3 regions of the Buttiauxella ferragutiae genome follow, and region 2 is predicted to be linked to each of the others. Evidence: predicted binding sites of a transcription regulator. Region 2 holds the regulator's gene; each other region holds the start of a gene.
What was found. Region 2 encodes CRP, which controls carbon source genes, mostly activating them, when cyclic AMP is high. Its sites were predicted from a motif close to ATGTGANNNNNNTCACAT; they were not measured.
Positions count from the first base shown of each region.

Region 1 (6,946 bases), 1.5 Mb from region 2:
ACTATCATCAATTGGTTTGAAATCCCGGTACAGGATCTGGAACGTGCAACAGCATTTTATGAGGCTGTTTTCGCGACTGATTTTCATCGTGAAACGATGTCTGGAATGGAAATGGCCATCTTCCCACATACCAAGCCGAATCCCGGTGGAGCACTACTAAAATCTGATGCGTTTAAACCTTCTGCGCAAGGCACGGTGGTTTACCTGCATGCGCCTGATTTAAGCGCCATGCTTGAACGGGTGGCCAAGGCCGGAGGCGAATGTGTGTTCGGCCCGCAGGAATTACCGGATGACATTGGTACTTTTGCACTCATCACCGACAGCGAAGGGAATCGGGTTGGCTTACATCAACCGTCTTGAGTACGGATATACTGAACAGAAAACGCCTGCCGGTTATGCTGGCAGGCATCACATCGTTCACAAAAGAAACCTATGAGCCGAAGAGCGGATCGCCTTTTTCAAATAGTACAAATTCTGCGTGGACGTCGGTTGTCGACGGCGGCTCTGCTTGCCGAACGCCTCGAAGTATCCGAGCGTACTATCTACCGTGATATTCGTGATTTGTCCCTGTCTGGCGTTCCCATTGAGGGTGAAGCGGGCTGCGGTTATCGCTTATTACCCGGCTACGATTTGCCGCCGTTGATGTTCACCCCTGGTGAAGTGGAAGCGTTAGTTGCGGCGATACGTTTAGTGCAAACGTGGAGTGGTGAAACACTTGCGCAAGCGGCGGGCACAGCAGAGGAAAAGTTGCTTGGGGTACTGACGCCGCAGCGGCGAGTTGTTGCGGAGCGTTGCCGCATCATTTCGCCAGACTTTAACAAATACCCGCAGGTTAAGACCTGGTTTGATATTTTTCATCGTGCAATCGGGGAGTTACAGGTGCTTCATGTTTGTTATGAAGATGAGAAGGGGCGAACGTCGAACAGGAATGTCCATCCACTTGGGCTGACATTTTGGGGCGAGGTATGGCTGCTAGTCGCCTGGTGCGAAGTGCGTGAGGATTACCGCAGTTTTCGACTCGATCGCTGTGCATCGGTAGATCCAACAGGACGATACTTTTCAGAGCGGCCAGATCGTTCATTGGCCCATTTTATCCAATTGCAGCAAAGTGAAGGATGTTTGCCGGAAACAAAAAAGCCGATCGGCTAAGAGCAGATCGGCTTTTTCTAAAGCTTCAGACGGTTATCAGAAGTTGTACCCAACCACTAAGTAACCACCCCAACCGGTAGAGCGCACGTTGAAATCACCTTCACCGAAGTTCAGGCTGGCGTTATCTGCCCACTGACCACCGTTGTGCCAGTAACGGGCAACAACTGAGTAGTGCCAGTGATCGTAGTTTAGAGCCAGGACATGGCTGGAAGCGATAGAGTTGCTGGTACGCGCATGTTTGCCGTTATTGTCGATGAAGTTGTCATCGCCCAGATCTGAACCCCAGTCAAAGTTGGTGAAGCCGATGTAGCTCAGGTTACCACCCCACAGGCTGGTAATCGGTACAAAGTATTTCACTTTAAAACGGTAGCCATCCCACTGGTTTTCGTTGGATGCGCCATAGTTCTGCCACTGGTATTTCGCATACACGTTCAGAGACAGGCTCATTGGCAGACCGGTGTCGATATCGGTGCCCAGACCCATGTACCAGGTGTTTTGTTTGCTGGCATCGTTACCGTGCGCGCCCATATCATAGATATAGTTGTTGGCGATGTACCACTCTTTGAATGGGCCAAATGCCAGGCTGGTGCCGGTCAGCTTATCAATAGAGAAGCGCGGTTCGATCTCCATGAACATACGTGAACCGTCGTCCCAGATACCTTTGTCGTTGCCGTTACCCCAACCGAAAGTTTTTGGAATATCAATGTAGCCATAAAAATCTAACCAATCTTTTTTGGCAAATGCTTCATATTCCAGATACACGTCGTTAGTGATCTGTGGTCCAAAGCGGGTGTGGTAGCTGCCCACAACGTTGACACTTTGATGCCACCAGTCGGAAACATATTCGGAATTTTTTGTATCTTCGGCGTGAGCCGTGAAAGAACTTGAAAGCGCCAGGACGGTGCTAGCCGCCAAAATAATTTTTTTCATTTTATATGCCACTGTTTTTTACATGATTCCCGTGAGGGCAGGGAGCGAGTGATCACCTAAAGTCATCAACCATTCAGCTGGTTTCTTATTGACGCGCCTATTATAGAAATCCCTGCTCACAAAAATATGCTTCATTTCACATTATCGCTGCATGCGTAATCGATTGCGTTCACGTTTGCGCACATTAAAAACGGGCGAGATTTTACCTGTATCGCCAATTTAAGCAAACAGAAGCTAATTGGTTACAAGTTTATGTGATTAAGATCACTAGATTTAATGCTGTGATGAGAGGGTTTTTAACGCATAGCGTCCAGGTAGATGTAACAAAAATCGTAGATGTGACTGTGGGTTACCCCCCGCAAAGACCTGTCTCTTATATTCGGCACATCCCTGTGCCGAACCACTTCGTGGCCAACGCAAGCGTTGTTCAAAAATGTTCCTGACATTTTTGTCTGACGATCGCTCTCTTTCGCTGCTCCGGCAGCTCAACCCTGATTTATGGGGAACACCGGGGCAATTTATACCGGGAACAAGGTCAAAACCGGCTCGGTGCTGTCTTTAGCCTTTGACGTTGACCCTGGGTTCCGGCTTCAATCGCGCCATTTTTCACCCTTCAATCGGGGTCACGTGGTCGGGAACCACGTGAGTGAGCGATCGTCGGGAACGAGTCGCGAACGACCGCGAATGTTGGGTGAAAAACGGTGTTTACCGCTTGCGGCGATTGATTTGCCGGGAGTCTGGGTTCTTAGGGTGACGACGGTGGTCACCCTAAGACGTTCACCGGTTCAGTGGCTATATAAAACACTGAACACCGAGTGAACGGAATAGTCTCCCAACTCACTGAGATGTCACTAAGAGACGGCACAAGCGTGAGGGTTGTGGCTATTATTGCGCGGGCAATGCCTGTGAAGGGTCTACAGGCTGAATATCATGAATACGAACAAAACCTGGTTGATTAGGTGAAAGCCCGGAAAGCTGCAACGGAATACTGATATCACTCGGGGCTAATACACTCGCAGGTGCATTGAATTGCTGCGATTGCACGTTAACTTCCTGGTAGTTATCCGTGGTGCCTTGAATCTGCCCCCATTCGACTTTGCCGGTGAAAGCAGGCAGCGGATCGTTGGATTCACCTTTGATAATCAGCATGACGCGGCTACCGTTCGCTTCCTGGGTGATGCTGCTCAGTGACATTTGCAAATTGCCTATTTGGCTATTCAGGCGCGCTGGCGTTTTTGAACCGGGTAATAAATAGACGCCGGTTGTTGATTTGGCATTCAGCGCATTTTGCTGCGTAAGTTTGACGGTTTGGTCAGTGAGTTGTGTCATCTCTTTATTCAATGAACCCACTTCGCTCTTCATCTGGCGCACTTCAGTTTGTTGGGCACAAGCACTGAGACTCACCAGGCTGGTAACCAGGATAATTCTTAGGTAACTCTTTGTCATGAATAGTTTTTCCTTAAGGTTTTGTCCTGATTTAAGCGTAGCTGTTCGCCATTGAAAAGTCATATTTCGCGGGATGAGGCGGCGTTGCCTTTGTACTCCTGCCACTTCGCGGTAAACTATTGTTCATTTGAATAATCCTTCAGGACGCGCCATGCATTGCCCATTCTGTTTCGCAGTTGACACCAAAGTGATTGATTCCCGGCTTGTCGGCGAAGGGTCTTCCGTGCGTCGTCGCCGTCAGTGCCTGGTTTGTAATGAACGTTTCACGACGTTTGAAGTGGCAGAACTTGTGATGCCACGCGTGGTAAAAAGTAATGATGTTCGCGAGCCATTTAACGAAGACAAGCTGCGAAGCGGTATTCTAAAAGCGCTGGAGAAACGTCCGGTCAGTTCCGACGACGTGGAAATGGCAGTCAACCATATTAAATCCCAGTTGCGCGGAACCGGCGAGCGAGAAGTACCAAGCAAAATGATTGGTAATCTGGTGATGGAGCAGCTTAAAAAACTCGATAAAGTGGCGTATATCCGCTTTGCCTCGGTTTATCGCAGCTTTGAAGATATCCGCGAATTTGGCGAAGAAATTGCCCGCTTACAGGATTAATGCTGATGTCGCTTGATGAAAAATTTATGGCTCGTGCAATGCAACTGGCAAAGCATGGCCGTTTTACCACGTCACCTAACCCGAATGTCGGCTGTGTGATTGCCAAAGGTGGTGAAATTGTCGGTGAGGGCTTTCATTTTCGTGCCGGTGAACCCCACGCGGAAGTGCATGCTTTAAGGATGGCTGGAGAAAAAGCTCGCGGTGCCACGGCGTATGTCACGCTCGAGCCTTGCAGCCATCACGGGCGCACGCCACCTTGTTGTGAAGCGTTAATTGCTGCTGGTGTTTCGCGTGTTGTTGCCGCGATGCAGGATCCGAATCCGCAAGTGGCTGGTCGCGGGTTGTATGCGCTGCAACAGGCGGGTATTGAAGTCAGCCACGGTTTGATGATGAACGAAGCTGAGGCGATTAACCGCGGTTTCCTCAAGCGCATGCGCACAGGTTTCCCGTTTATTCAGCTCAAACTTGGGGCTTCTCTGGATGGGCGCACTGCGATGGCTAGCGGTGAAAGCCAATGGATTACCTCGCCTGAATCACGCCGTGACGTGCAGCGTCTGCGCGCACAAAGTTCAGCGATTCTTAGCAGCAGCGCTACCGTTCTGGCGGACAACCCTTCTTTAACAGTGCGCTGGAATGAATTAGATAGTGCGACTCAGGCGGTTTACGCCGAAGAAAATTTGCGTCAGCCAACGCGTATTATTCTCGATCGTGAAAACAGGGTGACGCCACAGCACAGAATTATTGCTCAGTCAGGTGAGACCTGGCTTGCCCGTTGCCAGGCCGATCAGCAAACCTGGCCTACGGGTGTTGAACAATTTATCGTGTCAGAACATAAAGGCCACCTTGATCTGGTGGTAATGATGATGTTGCTTGGCAAGCGTCAGATAAACTCTGTTTGGGTGGAAGCTGGCCCAACGCTTGGCGGTGCGCTGCTACAGGCAGGCCTTGTTGATGAGCTGATTGTCTACGTTGCGCCGAAATTATTGGGCAATGACGCGCGGGGTTTGTGTAACCTGCCAGGGCTTGAAAAATTAGCCGATGCGCCTGAATTTAGCTTTAGTGAAGTCCGTCAGGTTGGCCCTGATTTGTGTCTGCATTTGACGCCGCGATACGCCGGCTTGTAAAACGTAAGCAGCCGCGAAAAGATTATGATAAAATCCGCCCCCCTGCGGGGCTAAACAGAACCCGTAAAGGAAGATTATGAACATTATTGAAGCAGCCGTTGCAACTCCAGACGCTCGCGTCGCCATCACCATCGCGCGTTTTAACAACTTCATCAATGACAGCCTGTTGGATGGTGCGATTGACGCCCTGAAACGTATCGGCCAGGTTAAAGATGAAAACATCACCGTGGTCTGGGTTCCGGGTGCTTATGAGCTGCCACTTGCGGCTGACGCACTGGCGAAAACCGGTCGTTACGACGCGATTATTGCGCTGGGTACGGTTATCCGTGGCGGCACAGCTCACTTTGAATATGTTGCTGGTGGTGCCAGCAATGGCCTGGCACATGTTGCGCAGGAAAGTGGTATTCCAGTCGCCTTTGGCGTGCTGACCACCGAAAGTATTGAACAAGCCATCGAACGCGCTGGCACAAAAGCCGGTAACAAAGGTGCAGAAGCTGCACTGACCGCGCTTGAAATGATTAATGTATTGAAAGCCATCAAGGCCTGATTTTTTGTAAGGGGAAATCTGTGAAACCTGCTGCTCGTCGCCGTGCCCGTGAGTGTGCCGTTCAGGCGCTATACTCCTGGCAGTTATCTCGAAATGACATCGCTGATGTCGAATACCAGTTCCTGGCGGAACAGGACGTCAAAGACGTTGACGTTAACTACTTCCGCGAACTGTTGGTCGGGGTGGCTACTAACAGCGCGTATCTGGATGGGCTGATGAAGCCTTACCTGTCTCGCCAGCTCGAAGAGTTGGGTCAGGTAGAAAAAGCGGTTCTGCGTATCGCACTGTTTGAACTGGCTAAACGTGATGACGTGCCATACAAAGTGGCGATTAACGAAGCCATCGATCTTGCGAAAACCTTCGGTGCCGAAGATAGCCACAAGTTCGTGAATGGTGTTCTTGATAAAGCTGCTCCGCAAATTCGTCCCCGCAAAAAGTAATCTTCTGGCCGGTTAATTCCGGCCTTTCTTTATCTATTTCATTTATAGGCATAACGCATGGCATGCGGTGAGTTTTCCTTAATTGCCCGTTATTTTGATCGCGTAAGCAGTTCCCGCCGCGATGTGGAAACCGGAATTGGCGATGATTGTGCGTTGCTAACGGTAGCCGAAAAGCAGGTCCTCGCGATCAGTACCGATACACTTGTCTCGGGCATTCATTTCCTGGCTGATATTAACCCCCGCGATTTGGGTTACAAAGCGCTGGCGGTAAATTTAAGCGATCTGGCCGCTATGGGCGCTGATCCTGCCTGGCTAACGCTGGCTATTACCCTTCCTGAAGTCGATGAAAGCTGGCTTGAAGCCTTCAGCGACAGCCTGTTTGAGCAACTCGAATACTACGATATGCAGCTGATTGGCGGCGACACGACCCGTGGGCCACTTTCCATGACGCTTGGCATTCATGGCCTGGTGCCTGCTGGCCGTGCGCTAAAACGCAGCGGTGCGCGCATTGGCGACTGGATTTATGTCACCGGCACGCCTGGTGATAGCGCCGCGGGCCTGGCTATCTTGCAGGACCGTTTAACCGTCAAAGATCCCGCTCAAGCGGCCTATCTGAAACAACGCCATTTACGCCCAACAGCTCGTATTTTACAGGGCCAGGCCTTGCGCGATCTGGCGAGCAGCGCAATTGATCTTTCTGACGGGCTAA
Region 1 covers NZ_CP093332.1:4,150,523-4,157,468, reverse strand. Annotated here, with positions in the region: gene MNO13_RS19160 (VOC family protein) at 1-360, shown strand, start outside; gene MNO13_RS19155 (helix-turn-helix transcriptional regulator) at 433-1,149, shown strand; gene MNO13_RS19150 (nucleoside-specific channel-forming protein Tsx) at 1,186-2,079, opposite strand; gene MNO13_RS19145 (SadB/YajI family lipoprotein) at 2,965-3,525, opposite strand; gene nrdR (transcriptional regulator NrdR) at 3,677-4,126, shown strand; gene ribD (bifunctional diaminohydroxyphosphoribosylaminopyrimidine deaminase/5-amino-6-(5-phosphoribosylamino)uracil reductase RibD) at 4,132-5,250, shown strand; gene ribH (6,7-dimethyl-8-ribityllumazine synthase) at 5,327-5,797, shown strand; gene nusB (transcription antitermination factor NusB) at 5,818-6,237, shown strand; gene thiL (thiamine-phosphate kinase) at 6,295-6,946, shown strand, end outside.
Region 1: a site for CRP is predicted at 2,332-2,349, ahead of MNO13_RS19150 (nucleoside-specific channel-forming protein Tsx). Genes of this name have one in related genera too.

Region 2 (6,946 bases):
AATAGTGTGCATGGTGCTGAGGTGGCCCAAAATCCGCTGTAAATGTTGTTCCATCGTGCTCAATGGCCCACTCGGAAGCCCTTCCAGTGGGTCAAGAATATTCGCATCCTGGGTTTCGCCAGGCCCATCATATTGCAGCCGCTGCTGGCATCGTTGCAGCGCAATTTCACACGACTGCAAATAGCGCTGGGCTAAATCCGGTGTCAGCATGTTGTGCTCGCGCGCAAGCGTAGTCATGGCGTTGATGTGCTCGACAATAAACTGGCTGTGCGTCACCCACAATTTCATATCTGCCAGGTAATGCGAGTTAAAACCGGGTTCCTGCATCGCCTGATTCAGTGAGTTAAACAGCGCATTATGGGCTTGATTGACCTTCATTCGTTGCCAGGCTAGCGGCGTGGGTTCGGGATCGTTGCTCAGAATCAGGCGAATCGCGTCCTGGTCTTTTTCAAGCGCGTCATGGGCGTTCTGGCGCAACAAACCGCTTTGCCACTGCGGCCACAGCCAAACCATGCCGCCGAAGGCAATCAAACAGCCGAGCAGAGTATCAATCAAGCGCGGGACGATAAATTGCTCGGCGCTGAGTGTGAGCAGTTGCAGGGTATATACCGCCGTCACGGTAAAACCAATCGTCGCCCAGCCATAGCTCTGGCGAATAAACAAATAGCTGACCAGCGTAATGACCAGCATCGCGGCCAGGGCAATGCTTTGTGGGAAGTGAAAGTGCAGGGCGATACCCGCAATCGCCAGGCCAGCAATGGTCCCTGCCGAACGGTGCAGAATGCGTACCCGCGTGGCGCCGTAGCCGTTTTGCGTAACGAACATCACCGTCATTAAAATCCAGTAGGGTTTCGGCAGATGTAAAAATGCCCCGAAAAGACTGGCGATGGTTAGCATTACGCCTAGTCGGGCGGCGTTGCGCAGGGCGGCAGATTTCAACGACAAATAGCTTTTCAGTGCTGCCCACAGCGGTAAACGGCGCTGCCGGTCTTCCATTAAATCACGGGCGTACAGAGGGCGTTGGATGCGCAGCACGCGGGCGATACGGCTGAAGTGATAATGACAAAACTGCCCAACCGGGTTGTCCGGATTCTGGCGAGCAATTTTCTCGAGGGCTTCAATTTGTTTCTCCATCGTAAAACGCTGTGGGTAACGATGGTAGAGAATGTCATCGGCCAACACGCGCAAGCGTGCCGCAATGGTCTGCGCATTCCAGCGAATAACCGCTTCTGCATGGCTTTTCGCGACAAGTTTTTGCACCTCGGCAGGCTGGTGCAAACTGACGGAGATGTGCTCTTGCAAATCTAACGCTATCTGAAAAGAGCGTAACAAATGTTTGTAACCGTTCTGCTGATTTGCCGACAGCATATGCAGCTGTTGGTAGCAGATGGTGATCAGGTCTACGGCTTTTTGCTGGCGAGCCAGCAGTGGAGGCAGCGCTGTTTCGGGATCAGCATGTTGTGTCAGCATGCCGTATTTGGCTTCACAGTACTCCGCCAATTGGCGATAGAGCAGGCTTAACGTTTCGCGCAGCGGCTGCTCACGCCACATCCAGAACCAAAACCAGTTAAAGACTCCGTACCAAATCGTGCCGGAGACATATAACACCATCGGCTTCCAGATAGGCATATTGCCGGCCATACTTAGCGTAAAGATGGCCGCAATCAGCGATGCCGGAAGCAAACGTGCGTGCAGGGCGCTGATTTCAGCGGTGACGCCTAACAAGAGCGCCATCACCATAAGAATGATGGGCAATGGGACCGCGGTGTAGAGCAGCAAAAGCTGCATGATTAAACTGCTGGTCGCAAAAAGAGTGCCGCCAACAATCAGGCGTTTAAAAAAACGCTTATGGGGTGTATCCAGACCAGCAATGTTGCAACAAGCGGGCACTAACGAGAAAAGCAGACCTAACTGCAAATTCCCCAGTAGTAAACCGATCCCCACAGGAAGGCACAGCACCAGCGTTTGCCGCAGTGCATAGTTAACTTCAGGGTGATAGATTAATCTTCTCCACATATGCTTGTCATACTTTGTGTTGCAGGTGTTTGGATTTTAAAGACAAAAAAAGGCGTGTCCATAAAGCAACACGCCTTTTTTGAAACGGAAATTAACGAGTGCCGTAAACGACGATCGTTTTGCCGTGAGCGGAGATCAGGTTCTGATCTTCCAGCATTTTCAAGATACGACCGACAGTTTCACGAGAACAACCGACGATCTGACCAATTTCCTGACGGGTAATTTTAATCTGCATACCGTCTGGGTGAGTCATTGCATCAGGCTGTTTTGCCAGGTTCAACAGTGTCTGCGCGATACGACCAGTCACATCGAGGAATGCCAGGTTACCGACTTTCTCAGAAGTGACTTGCAGACGACGAGCCATCTGGGAAGAAAGACGCATCAGAATGTCTGGGTTTACCTGGATCAGCTGGCGGAATTTTTTATAGGAAATTTCAGCCACTTCACAGGCAGATTTAGCACGGACCCAGGCACTACGTTCCTGGCCTTCTTCGAACAGCCCTAACTCACCAATAAAGTCGCCCTGATTCAGATAGGAGAGGATCATTTCCTTGCCCTCTTCATCTTTGATCAGAACAGCTACAGAGCCCTTGACGATGTAATACAGCGTCTCTGCTTTTTCACCCTGGTGGATCAGTGTGCTCTTCGATGGATACTTATGAATGTGGCAATGGGACAAGAACCATTCGAGAGTCGGGTCTGTTTGCGGTTTGCCAAGCACCATGCGCGGTTATCCTCTGTTTATAACTGGCTACCAACGACAGGACGCTAAACATCCTGTCTGGCGTTGCAAGTATTAGAATATTCCCCACTTTGGGGAGATGGCATGCAAGTCATTCTTGCTGCCTGTAATTAGTGACGTCCTTTGCATCTATGCATTACGTCAATGTATCAATGTAGCATCCGGATTGTTTTAGCATAGCTTTTGGCAGGTGTCTCCTATTGTCTCGTTTCAGCATGACGTAGGTCGCCTTCCGTTGCCAGTTTTGCTGCATCCGCGTACTCTGGAAGGTAATTTTTTCAATGGGAGAAGCAACATGCAGGCACGTGTGAAATGGGTTGAAGGGTTAACTTTCCTTGGTGAATCCGCTTCAGGACACCAGATTCTGATGGACGGTAATTCTGGCGATAAAGCACCGAGCCCGATGGAAATGGTACTGATGGCTGCCGGGGGTTGCAGTGCAATAGACGTGGTTTCTATTTTGCAAAAAGGCCGCTACGACGTCACCGACTGCGAAGTGAAATTGACCTCTGAGCGTCGCGAAGAAGCTCCTCGTCTTTTTACTCACATCAATCTGCATTTCATCGTGACAGGCAAAGAGCTAAAAGATAACGCGGTTTCCCGCGCGGTTGATTTATCTGCTGAGAAGTATTGCTCTGTTGCACTGATGCTGGAAAAAGCCGTAAATATCACGCACAGCTACGAAGTCATTGAAGGCTAGTGTGCAAAACAGGGCGGTTACTCGCCGCCCTGATTATTGATATTTCGTCCTTCCGCCAGACGCTTCACTAACGGCGTCATGATCAATTCCATCGCCAGCCCCATTTTGCCGCCCGGTACCACTATTGTATTGATGTGGGAAATGAATGAGCCTTGCAACATGGCGAGCAAGTACGGGAAATCGATGTCATCCAACCCGCGAAAATGAATCACCACAAAACTTTCATCCAGCGATGGAATTCCGCGTGCAGCAAACGGGTTAGAGGTATCGACAGTCGGGACACGCTGGAAGTTAATGTGCGTGCGTGAAAATTGTGGCGTGATGTAATTGATGTAGTCGTCCATTGAGCGCACCACTGAATCCATCACCGCTTCCCGGGAATGCCCACGTTCGCTGGTATCACGCACCAGTTTTTGAATCCATTCCAGGTTGACAATCGGCACTACGCCAACCAGCAAGTCGACGGCATTCGCCACATCGTGCTGTGGGGTGACGACTCCACCGTGCAATCCTTCATAGAACAACACATCGGTCGGTTCAGGCAGCGATTGCCACGGTGTAAACGTCCCAGGAATTTGGTTCCAGGGGACGGCTTCGTCATAGGTATGAAGATACTTACGCGATTTACCTTGCCCGGTTTTTCCGTACTCGATAAACGTTTGTTCCAGCAGGCCGAAGTCATTCGCTTCCGGACCGAAGTAACTGATATGGCGGCCTAAGTCGCGTGCTTTACGAATAGCCATATCCATTTCAGGACGCGTGAAACGATGGAAGCTGTCACCTTCAACTTCGGCAGCGCGCAGGTTGAGTTGCTGGAATATTTTGCGGAAGGCAAGGCTGGTGGTGGTCGTTCCCGCGCCGCTGGAACCTGTTACGGCAATAACCGGATGTTTGGCTGACATAAGGCAACAACTCCATGGGTAATCACAAGTTTGTGTTCGTAAGGGCTGGCCCTCACCCTAACCCTCTCCCCCTGGAGAGGAGACTGTCCGGATTTCTCTTTGGTTCTTCCCCTTCTCCCTCAGGGATAGGGCCGGGGTGAGTGTGGTTTTACTATGCAGTATAGAATAAACGCTTAGCCGCGAAGCTGCCCGCGAGCCATGATATTCACCGTTTCGTGAAGCTCCGACCATACCAGCACAGCCTCGCCACTTTGTAGCTGGCGCTTAACATCGGCCACTTTTTGCTCCAGCGAACGCTCTTGTTCACCATAATCGGTACCTTCACGTAATACAAAGGATTCAATCAGATTATCAAGCGTTTCGGGGGGGAGATCTTGCCAGGGAATCATCATAATGACGGGTCCAAAAATTTAGACAACCACTGCGGGATGCGTTGCTCGAGCCACATTTCCGGACGCCGTAGCGTGCCACCAACAAATCCAACATGCCCACCATAGCGCGTCAGTTGATACTCAATATTGGCAGGCAGTATCGCTGTGTCGGGGATCACATGGTGATCCATAAACGGGTCATCTTTAGCGTGAATGATTAACGTCGGCGTTTTGATTTGCGGCAGCAACGGCATGGCGCTGCATTGACGATAGTAGTCGATAGCATCTGCAAAGCCATGAATCTTCGAGGTGATCAAATCGTCAAACTCACGCAGACGACGCACTCCTTTAAGCTGGCGCATATCTACCGGGAGTGTGCCTGGATAGCTTCTGAGCTTACGTGCCGCATTTTTCTTCAGCAGATTCAACAGATAATGTTGGTAAACGCGCGAGAAACCTTTCTCGATATGCTTGCTACAATGCTCAAGCATTAGCGGGGCAGAAACCACTACACCTGCCTGTAGCGTACAATCTGCGCCTTGTTTTGCCATTAAACAGGCGAGCATGTTACCGCCGAGAGAAAACCCGACCGCCGCCGTGGGGGCTTTACCGTAACGTGTAGAGAGCCAGTTGAGGAAATAGCTGCCATCTTCGGTTTCGCCGGAGTGATAGATGCGTTTCATGCGATTCGGCACGCCGCTACAGCCACGGAAGTGCATCACCACACCCAACCAGCCTTGCTTACGCGCGGCATCAATTAACCCATGTGCATACGGGCTGTGCAGGCTTCCTTCAAGACCATGAAAAACGACTAACCGTGGTTTATGCGTTGCCTGGCGTGGGTCTTCACTCCATGCAAGATCAACAAAATCCCCATCCGGCATATCCAGACGCTGCCAGTGAGGTTTGAAATTGAGGCGGCGGCGAATTAAGCGTGGGAGCATGGTTTGCAGGTGCGGATTACTGACACCCTTTAACGGACGAAATTGTTCATCGTCTACGTGATTAAAATTCAATGCTGCGGGACTTGTCGTGGCCATATCACACTGTTAGTTTCATTTAGTTTGCTAATTAACTTACCGGGTGCGGATCACCCATTTCATGGAAACGCTTTTCTTCTCAATGCTTGGTTTTTTGTGGGTCGCGGCGATTACACCCGGCCCAAACAATATGTTGCTGACTTCTTCCGGCGCCAACTACGGCTTTATGCGAACCCTCCCTTTGATGATAGGTATCATGTTGGGGATGCAGTGCATTTTGTTGCTGGTGGCTTTTGGCGTCGGTAGCTTAATCCTATTGTATCCTGCTTTGCACCTCATCCTGAAGATTGCCGGGAGTGCTTACCTGTTATGGCTGGCATGGAAAATCGGCACCGCGACTTATGAAACGCTGGAAACCGATGCGCCGCCGCCGTCACCTATCCCATTCTGGCAGGGTGGTTTATTACAGGTTATCAACCCGAAAGCGTGGTTGATGGCGCTAGGTGCAGTCGCAAGTTTTAGCCTTGCGGGTGCTCAGTACCTGCACTCTGTGGTGTTAATCAGCATCGGTATCGCGCTGGTCAACATCGTTGCTGGCATCATCTGGATTGCGTTTGGCAGCATGATTGGCAAGCTACTTCGTAGCCGCCGTGCCTGGACAATCTTTAATGTCTTTATGGGATTGCTGACTGCGGCATGTGTGTTGCTGATTTGGCATTGATGCCGCTACCCGGCAGTATCATTGAGCAAGTTACGTGAGAAAAGATGGATATCCACTCCTTCTTTTCTCCGATAAAGCCGCGCTTTACGCGCCCCAGTCGCCTTACTTTTCCCTGTATCTTCAAACATGCCTGACGCCTCAAAGCGGCGAATCAGGCTTTTGCGCTGTATCGCCTGCCCGAGAATAATTTCTGTCGCTTCCTGCAATTGCGTGAGCGTGAACTCTTCTGCCAGGCAATAGACCGGCAATAGTGAATAGCGCGTTTTTTGCCGTAGCCGGTTTAGTGCATGGGTAATAATCTCACCGTGATCAAAGGCCAGAGTCTGCTGCGTCAGTTGGTGAGTCGGTAACCATTTCGCATCGCTGACGCTTTCAATATGTGGCTGGCAATCGGTTCTGGCGATCAGGGCGAACCAGGCCGTCGTCAGGCTCCAGCCGCGTGGATCACGATACTTGCCAGAGAAGGTTTCCAGTTGTTCGAGCCACGGGGGAATGACGCCCGTTTTTTCAACCA
Region 2 covers NZ_CP093332.1:388,401-395,346, forward strand. Annotated here, with positions in the region: gene MNO13_RS01685 (YccS/YhfK family putative transporter) at 1-2,016, opposite strand, end outside; gene crp (cAMP-activated global transcriptional regulator CRP) at 2,108-2,740, opposite strand; gene MNO13_RS01695 (OsmC family protein) at 3,054-3,458, shown strand; gene MNO13_RS01700 (phosphoribulokinase) at 3,476-4,360, opposite strand; gene MNO13_RS01705 (YheU family protein) at 4,534-4,752, opposite strand; gene MNO13_RS01710 (hydrolase) at 4,749-5,771, opposite strand; gene MNO13_RS01715 (LysE family translocator) at 5,833-6,432, shown strand; gene MNO13_RS01720 (NUDIX hydrolase) at 6,438-6,946, opposite strand, start outside.

Region 3 (6,946 bases), 1.0 Mb from region 2:
GGGTTCAGTACGGGCCGTACCTTATGAACCCCTATTTGGCCTTGCTCCGGGTGGAGTTTACCGTGCCGCGAACTGTTACCAGACGCGCGGTGCGCTCTTACCGCACCCTTTCACCCTTACCTGATCCCACTTGCGTGGGCCATCGGCGGTTTGCTCTCTGTTGCACTGGTCGTGGGTTACCCCCCCAGGCGTTACCTGGCACCCTGCCCTATGGAGCCCGGACTTTCCTCCCCTCCGCCTGTCTCCTTCCGAAGAAGGACGACGACGAAGCGGCGACTGTCTGGTCAGCTTCGGCGCGAAGTATAGAGGTTTTACCCGCCCCTGTCACCCCTGCTAACGGGTGGTATTGATACCTATCGCCACCGTTGCCGCAATATTGCGCGACGCACGATAAATATTGTCGAATGCGTTTTTCAACGCTTCTTCCAGCGTAACAATACTGTTGAGCACACTGAACACTGCATCGATGCCATGTTGATGGACTATCGCCACATCGCTGGTCAGTGAACCTGCAATACCAATCACCGGTTTACGGTACTTTTTCGCCACGGCTGCCACACCTACCGGGACTTTGCCACGAATACTCTGGCTATCCATACGCCCTTCGCCGGTCACCACCAGCGAGCAGTCATGAATGTGTTCTTCAAGGTGCAGAGCTTCGGTCACAATCTCAACGCCACTGCGTAATTCTGCGCCAAGAAACGCCATTAAAGCCGCGCCCATGCCACCCGCGGCACCCGCGCCTTGCGCATTTTTCACATCAATATGTAAATCTTTTTTAATCACATTGGCGAAGTGGGCAAGGTTGGCATCCAGCTCAACGATCATCGCTTCGTCAGCCCCTTTTTGCGGCCCGAAGACACGTGAAGCGCCGTTATCGCCAATTAAAGGATTCGTCACATCGCAGGCCACGTTAATCACGCAATCTGCCAAACGGGTGTCGAGGCCTGAAATATCAATAGTGTTCAGGCTCATTAAACTGCCACCTCCGTGGCTAATCTCTTTGCCCGTTGCGTCACACAGTTTCGCGCCCAGCGCCTGCACCATGCCCGCGCCACCGTCGTTGGTTGCGCTACCGCCGATGCCGATAATAATGTTGCGCGCACCGTTATCCAGAGCGCGTAAAATCAGCTCGCCAGTACCATGTGATGTAGTAATCAATGGGTTACGGTTTTTGAGCGGTACTAGCGCAAGTCCGCTGGCTTCAGCCATTTCGATAAACGCCGTCTTGCCGTCGCCGGACATTCCCCAAAATGCGCTCACCGGTTCGCCCAACGGCCCGGTCACTGTTGTGGTGATTTTTTTGCCTTGTGTCGCACTGATCATGGCATCGACCGTACCTTCCCCGCCATCTGCAACCGGGACCGATATATATTCTGCATCAGGAAATATCTCACGGAATCCTTTTTCAATGGCCTTCGCCACATCAACAGCTGAGAGGCTTTCTTTATAAGAGTCGGGTGCGATTACGATTTTCATAATGTATCCATGCCAAAAACTTAAGGGCCGAGTTTTGTAGGGTGGATTCATCCACCAATTATTGGCGGGGGCGCATGGCTTGCCCGCCCTACGATTGATTACCTGGCGACTTCTACTTTTGCCAGTTTTTCGTAGTAACACGCGATGGCGCTATGGTCATCGTTACCGTGCCCATCGGCTCGCAGCGCCTGCATCATCTCCATCACTGCCGCAGTCAGTGGCAATTGGGCACCAACGCCGTGGGAGGTATCCAGCGCATTTGCCAGATCTTTAATGTGCAGATCGATGCGGAAACCTGGCTTGAAATTACGATCCAACACCATCGGCGCTTTCGCTTCCAGAACGGTGCTGCCCGCAAGACCGCCACGAATCGCCTGGAAGACTAACTCCGGGTTAACACCTGCTTTGGTCGCCAGTACCAGCGCTTCAGACATCGCCGCAATGTTCAGCGCTACAATCACCTGGTTTGCCAGTTTGGTGACGTTGCCGGCACCGATATCGCCGGTATGCACCACGGAACCGGCCATGGATTTCAGCAGGTCGTAATACTTGTCGAAAATCGCTTTGTCGCCGCCAACCATCACAGACAACGTACCTTCGATAGCTTTTGGCTCGCCACCGCTGACCGGTGCATCCAGCATGTCGATACCTTTGGCTTTCAGCGCTTCGCTGATTTCACGGCTTGCCAGTGGCGCGATAGAACTCATATCGATAACCACAGTGCCCGGTTTTGCCCCTTCAATAATACCGTTCGCACCCAGTGCCACTTCTTTCACATGCGGGGAGTTAGGCAGCATGGTGATGATCACATCACACTGCTCGGCAATATCTTTAGGCGTGGCTGCGGTTTCGGCACCCGCCGCAATAATTTCAGCAATAACCTCTGGATTACGGTCGGCAACCACCAGCGAATAACCAGCTTTGATGAGGTTTTTACTCATTGGTTTGCCCATGATACCCAGGCCAATAAACCCAACTTTCAGTGTCATAATTCAGTCTCTCTCTTTAAATGGTGGTTATTTTTTAAAAGAATCAGCGAGTTTCTGCGTTGCAGAGCGGAAGCAGCCTAAATCGCTGCCAACGGCCACAAAGGTGGCGCCCCATTCCAGATAACGGCGCGCATCCGCTTCAACGGGTGCCAGAATCCCGGCCGGTTTACCGTGCGCTTTAGCACGAGCAAAGATGTGTTGGATGCAATGTTGCACTTCCGGATGCGAGGCATTACCCAAATGGCCCAACGCCGCCGCCAAATCACTTGGCCCGACAAAAATGCCGTCCACGCCGTCAGTCGCGGCAATCGCATCAACGTTATCCACTCCCTGCTGGCTTTCGATTTGCACCAGAATCGTGATGTTCTTGTTGGACTGTGCGAAGTAGTCCGGCACGGTGCCAAACATATTGGCGCGATGCGAAACAGACACGCCGCGAATCCCTTCCGGTGGATAGCGGGTTGAAGACACCGCCAGCGCCGCTTCCGGCTGGGTTTCCACAAACGGAATCAAGAAGTTGTAGAAACCAATATCCAGCAAGCGCTTGATAACCACCGGATCGTTAGTTGGTGCACGAACCACCGCCGCACTTTCGCTACCCTTTAACGCCATCAGTTGCGGGATAAAAGTGGTGATGTCGTTTGGCGCATGTTCGCCATCCAGCACAATCCAGTCGAACCCTGCCAGCCCCAGCACTTCAGTACTGATAGGGTTTGCCAGTGCAGACCAGCAACCGATTTGCGTCTGATGTGCTGCCAGTGCCGCTTTGAATTTGTTGGGGAAAACGTTGTTATTCATCTGTTGCCCTTATTTATTCAGTTATCTGTTGAGAGAATTACTTCTGCAATTCCATACGTTTAATGTCGCCAACTACGAACAGATAACAAACCATTGCCATCAGCGCCGAGCAGCCAACAAAGATCAGCGCCGCATTGAAGGAGTGAAGCTCAGAAACCAGGTAACCAATCACCAGTGGTGTCACGATAGAAGCCACGTTACCGAACACGTTAAAGACCGCACCACACAGACCGACCATCTCTTTTGGAGCCGTGTCGGCAATAACCGGCCAGCCCAGGGCACCAAAACCTTTACCGAAGAAAGCGAATGCCATCAGCGCGATAACCAGCGCGGTACTGTCGGTGTAGTTACAAAGAATGATGGTGGAAGCCAGCAACATTCCGAGCACAATCGGTATCTTACGAGCAACAGTCAGTGAGTAACCGCGTTTGATTAACGAATCTGAGAATACGCCGCCCAACACCCCGCCAGCGAAGCCACACAGAGCCGGAATAGAAGCCACCATCCCCACTTTCAGAATCGACATACCTTTATCTTGCACCAGGTAAATCGGGAACCAGGTCAGGAAGAACCAGGTAATGGTGTTGATAAAGTACTGACCGAAGAACACGCCCAGCATCATGCGGTTAGTCAGTAATTGTTTGATGTAATGAAGTTTTGGCCCCTCAACCACGGCACCTGGTTTTTTGTGGTCCATATCGACCACTGCGCCGCCTTTAGTGATGTAATCCAGTTCTTCTTTTGACATACGCGGGTGGTCAGTCGGGTTATGGATAAACTTCACCCACAGGAAAGTCAGCACAAAACCGATACCGCCCATTACGGTAAACACGTGTTCCCAGCCCCAGGCAAAGGTCAACCAACCGAGTAATGGAGAGAACAACGCCAGCGAGAAATACTGTGCAGAGTTAAAAATCGCAGATGCGGTGCCGCGTTCTTTGGTGGGGAACCAAGCCGCCACAATACGGGCGTTCGCCGGGAAAGACGGTGCTTCAGAGAAACCGAGCATAAAGCGCATGATAAACATGGAGATACCCGCATACGCCAGCGGTACCATGTCGACAAAGCCCTGCATAAAGGTAAACAGCGACCAGAAGAACAGGCTGTAAGTGTAGACTTTCTTCGAACCGTAGCGGTCAAGCAACCAGCCACCAGGGATTTGCATCAGCAGGTAAGCCCAGCCAAATGCTGAGAAAATATAACCCATTGAGATTGCACTGAGTTGTAATTCTTTAGCAACTTCAGTACCTGCAATAGAAAGTGTGGCGCGATCCGCATAGTTAATCGTCGTCACAATAAAGATAATTAATAATATTAGGTATCGCGTATGCTTACCTTTTTTAGACTCAATGGCTGTATCCAAAATCATTTTTCACATCCTCTGTTGCGGGTACTTTATTCAAGGATTTTTATTTAATAAGATATTAATAAATTATATTTCGGGATGGCACTGCTTAATATATGCAACACAGTATAGCCACCAGTAACTCAATGGACATTAGGCATCCGCCCAATTAATGACATTAAAAACAATAAATAGTTAACCCTATGCACATGTTTGTGGGGGGTATTGCACAATTTCATTGATTGCCCACCCCTCCAGATTAGGCGTCACAATATAAAGTGATCTCGCTCACATTTTTATTCCTCACGGACTGACATTCTTTATTTAGCTTGTGAGAAGTCACGATTAGAAAAATTCTGGAGAATAGCGACAATGTCAAATATAGAAATTAAACAACAACCCCCTGGCTCCTTTTATATAAAAGTTCATGAGACAGATAATGTCGCTATTATTGTTAATGATAACGGCCTGAAAGCCGGTACGCGTTTCCCGGATGGTCTGGAATTAATCGAACATATCCCGCAAGGCCATAAAGCTGCACTGATTGATATTCCCGCACACGGTGAAATCGTCCGTTATGGTGAAGTGATCGGTTACGCGGTGCGTGATATTCCACGCGGTAGCTGGATTGACGAATCACTGGTGGAATTACCAAAAGCGCCACCACTCCACACGCTGCCATTAGCGACCAAAGTACCGGAACCTTTGCCGCCGCTGGAAGGTTATACCTTTGAAGGTTATTGCAATGCGGACGGCAGTGTCGGTACCAAGAACCTGCTTGGCATCACCACCAGCGTCCATTGCGTTGCTGGCGTGGTGGATTATGTCATCAAAATTATTGAACGTGATTTGCTACCGCGCTACCCGAATGTTGATGGCGTGGTCGGCCTGAACCACCTTTATGGCTGTGGCGTGGCGATCAACGCCCCTGCGGCAGTCATTCCAATTCGCACCATCCATAACATTTCCCTGAACCCGAACTTTGGCGGCGAAATTATGGTGATTGGCCTCGGCTGCGAGAAATTGCAGCCAGAGCGTCTGCTGGAAGGCACAGATGACGTTCAGTCGATTAATGTCGGCGATGCCAGCATCGTGCGCCTGCAAGACGAACACCACGTCGGCTTTAAATCGATGGTCGACGATATTTTAACAGTCGCCGAGCGCCATCTTGCCAATCTGAACAAACGCCAGCGCGAAACCTGCCCGGCGTCAGATCTGGTTGTCGGTATGCAGTGCGGCGGTAGCGATGCATTCTCAGGCGTGACGGCTAACCCGGCAGTAGGTTTTGCCTCTGACTTGTTAGTACGCTGCGGCGGCACGGTGATGTTCTCTGAAGTCACCGAAGTGCGCGACGCCATTCACCTGTTAACCCCACGCGCCATCAATGAAGAAGTCGGCAAACGCCTGCTTGAAGAGATGGAATGGTACGACAACTATCTCGATATGGGTAAAACCGACCGCAGCGCTAACCCATCGCCGGGCAACAAAAAAGGTGGCCTGGCAAACGTAGTGGAAAAAGCGCTCGGTTCTATTGCCAAATCAGGGCAAAGCGCGATTGTTGAAGTGCTTTCTCCAGGGCAACGCCCAACCAAACGCGGCCTCATTTTCGCGGCAACACCGGCCAGTGATTTCGTCTGCGGCACGCAACAGGTCGCATCGGGCATTACGGTGCAAGTGTTCACCACCGGTCGCGGCACACCATACGGCTTGCTTGCGGTTCCGGTGATTAAAATGGCCACCCGTACCGCCCTGGCAAACCGTTGGTACGACTTAATGGATATCAACGCCGGTACTATCGCCACGGGCGAAGCGACCATTGAGGATGTCGGCTGGGAATTGTTCAAATTTATTCTTGATGTCGCGAGTGGACGCAAGAAAACCTTCTCGGATCAGTGGGGGCTGCACAATGCTTTGGCGGTGTTTAACCCAGCGCCAGTGACCTGATTTTTTGAAAAATGGCGGATGACGCCAACGCTTATCCGCCCTACCGATTTTGTAGGTTGGATAAGCGCAGCGCCATCCAACACCAGCCTCATCCCGGCAATTTCTGGCGACAAACCTTCAACACCAACTGCCGCAACCATTGATGCGCGAGGTCGGCTTCCGAACGTGGATGCCACATCAACGACACCGTAATCTCATTGGTTTTCACCGGCAGCTCAAAAACAAACAATCTCGCTTCCCCTGAGTTCCCATTCAATCCTGGTTGATTTAACAAAAACGTCGCCGGAACCAACGCCACCAAATCAGACGCTTGAGCCACCGCCAGCGCCGCAGGGAAGCCCGGCACCATTGCCACAATCTTGCGTTCTAAATTAAGCTCAGCCAGCAATAC
Region 3 covers NZ_CP093332.1:4,664,271-4,671,216, forward strand. Annotated here, with positions in the region: RNA gene rnpB (RNase P RNA component class A) at 1-292, opposite strand, end outside; gene garK (glycerate 2-kinase) at 334-1,479, opposite strand; gene garR (2-hydroxy-3-oxopropionate reductase) at 1,578-2,468, opposite strand; gene garL (2-dehydro-3-deoxyglucarate aldolase) at 2,496-3,266, opposite strand; gene MNO13_RS21530 (MFS transporter) at 3,304-4,635, opposite strand; gene garD (galactarate dehydratase) at 4,984-6,555, shown strand; gene MNO13_RS21540 (LysR family transcriptional regulator) at 6,644-6,946, opposite strand, start outside.
Region 3: a site for CRP is predicted at 4,888-4,905, ahead of garD (galactarate dehydratase). Genes of this name have one in related genera too.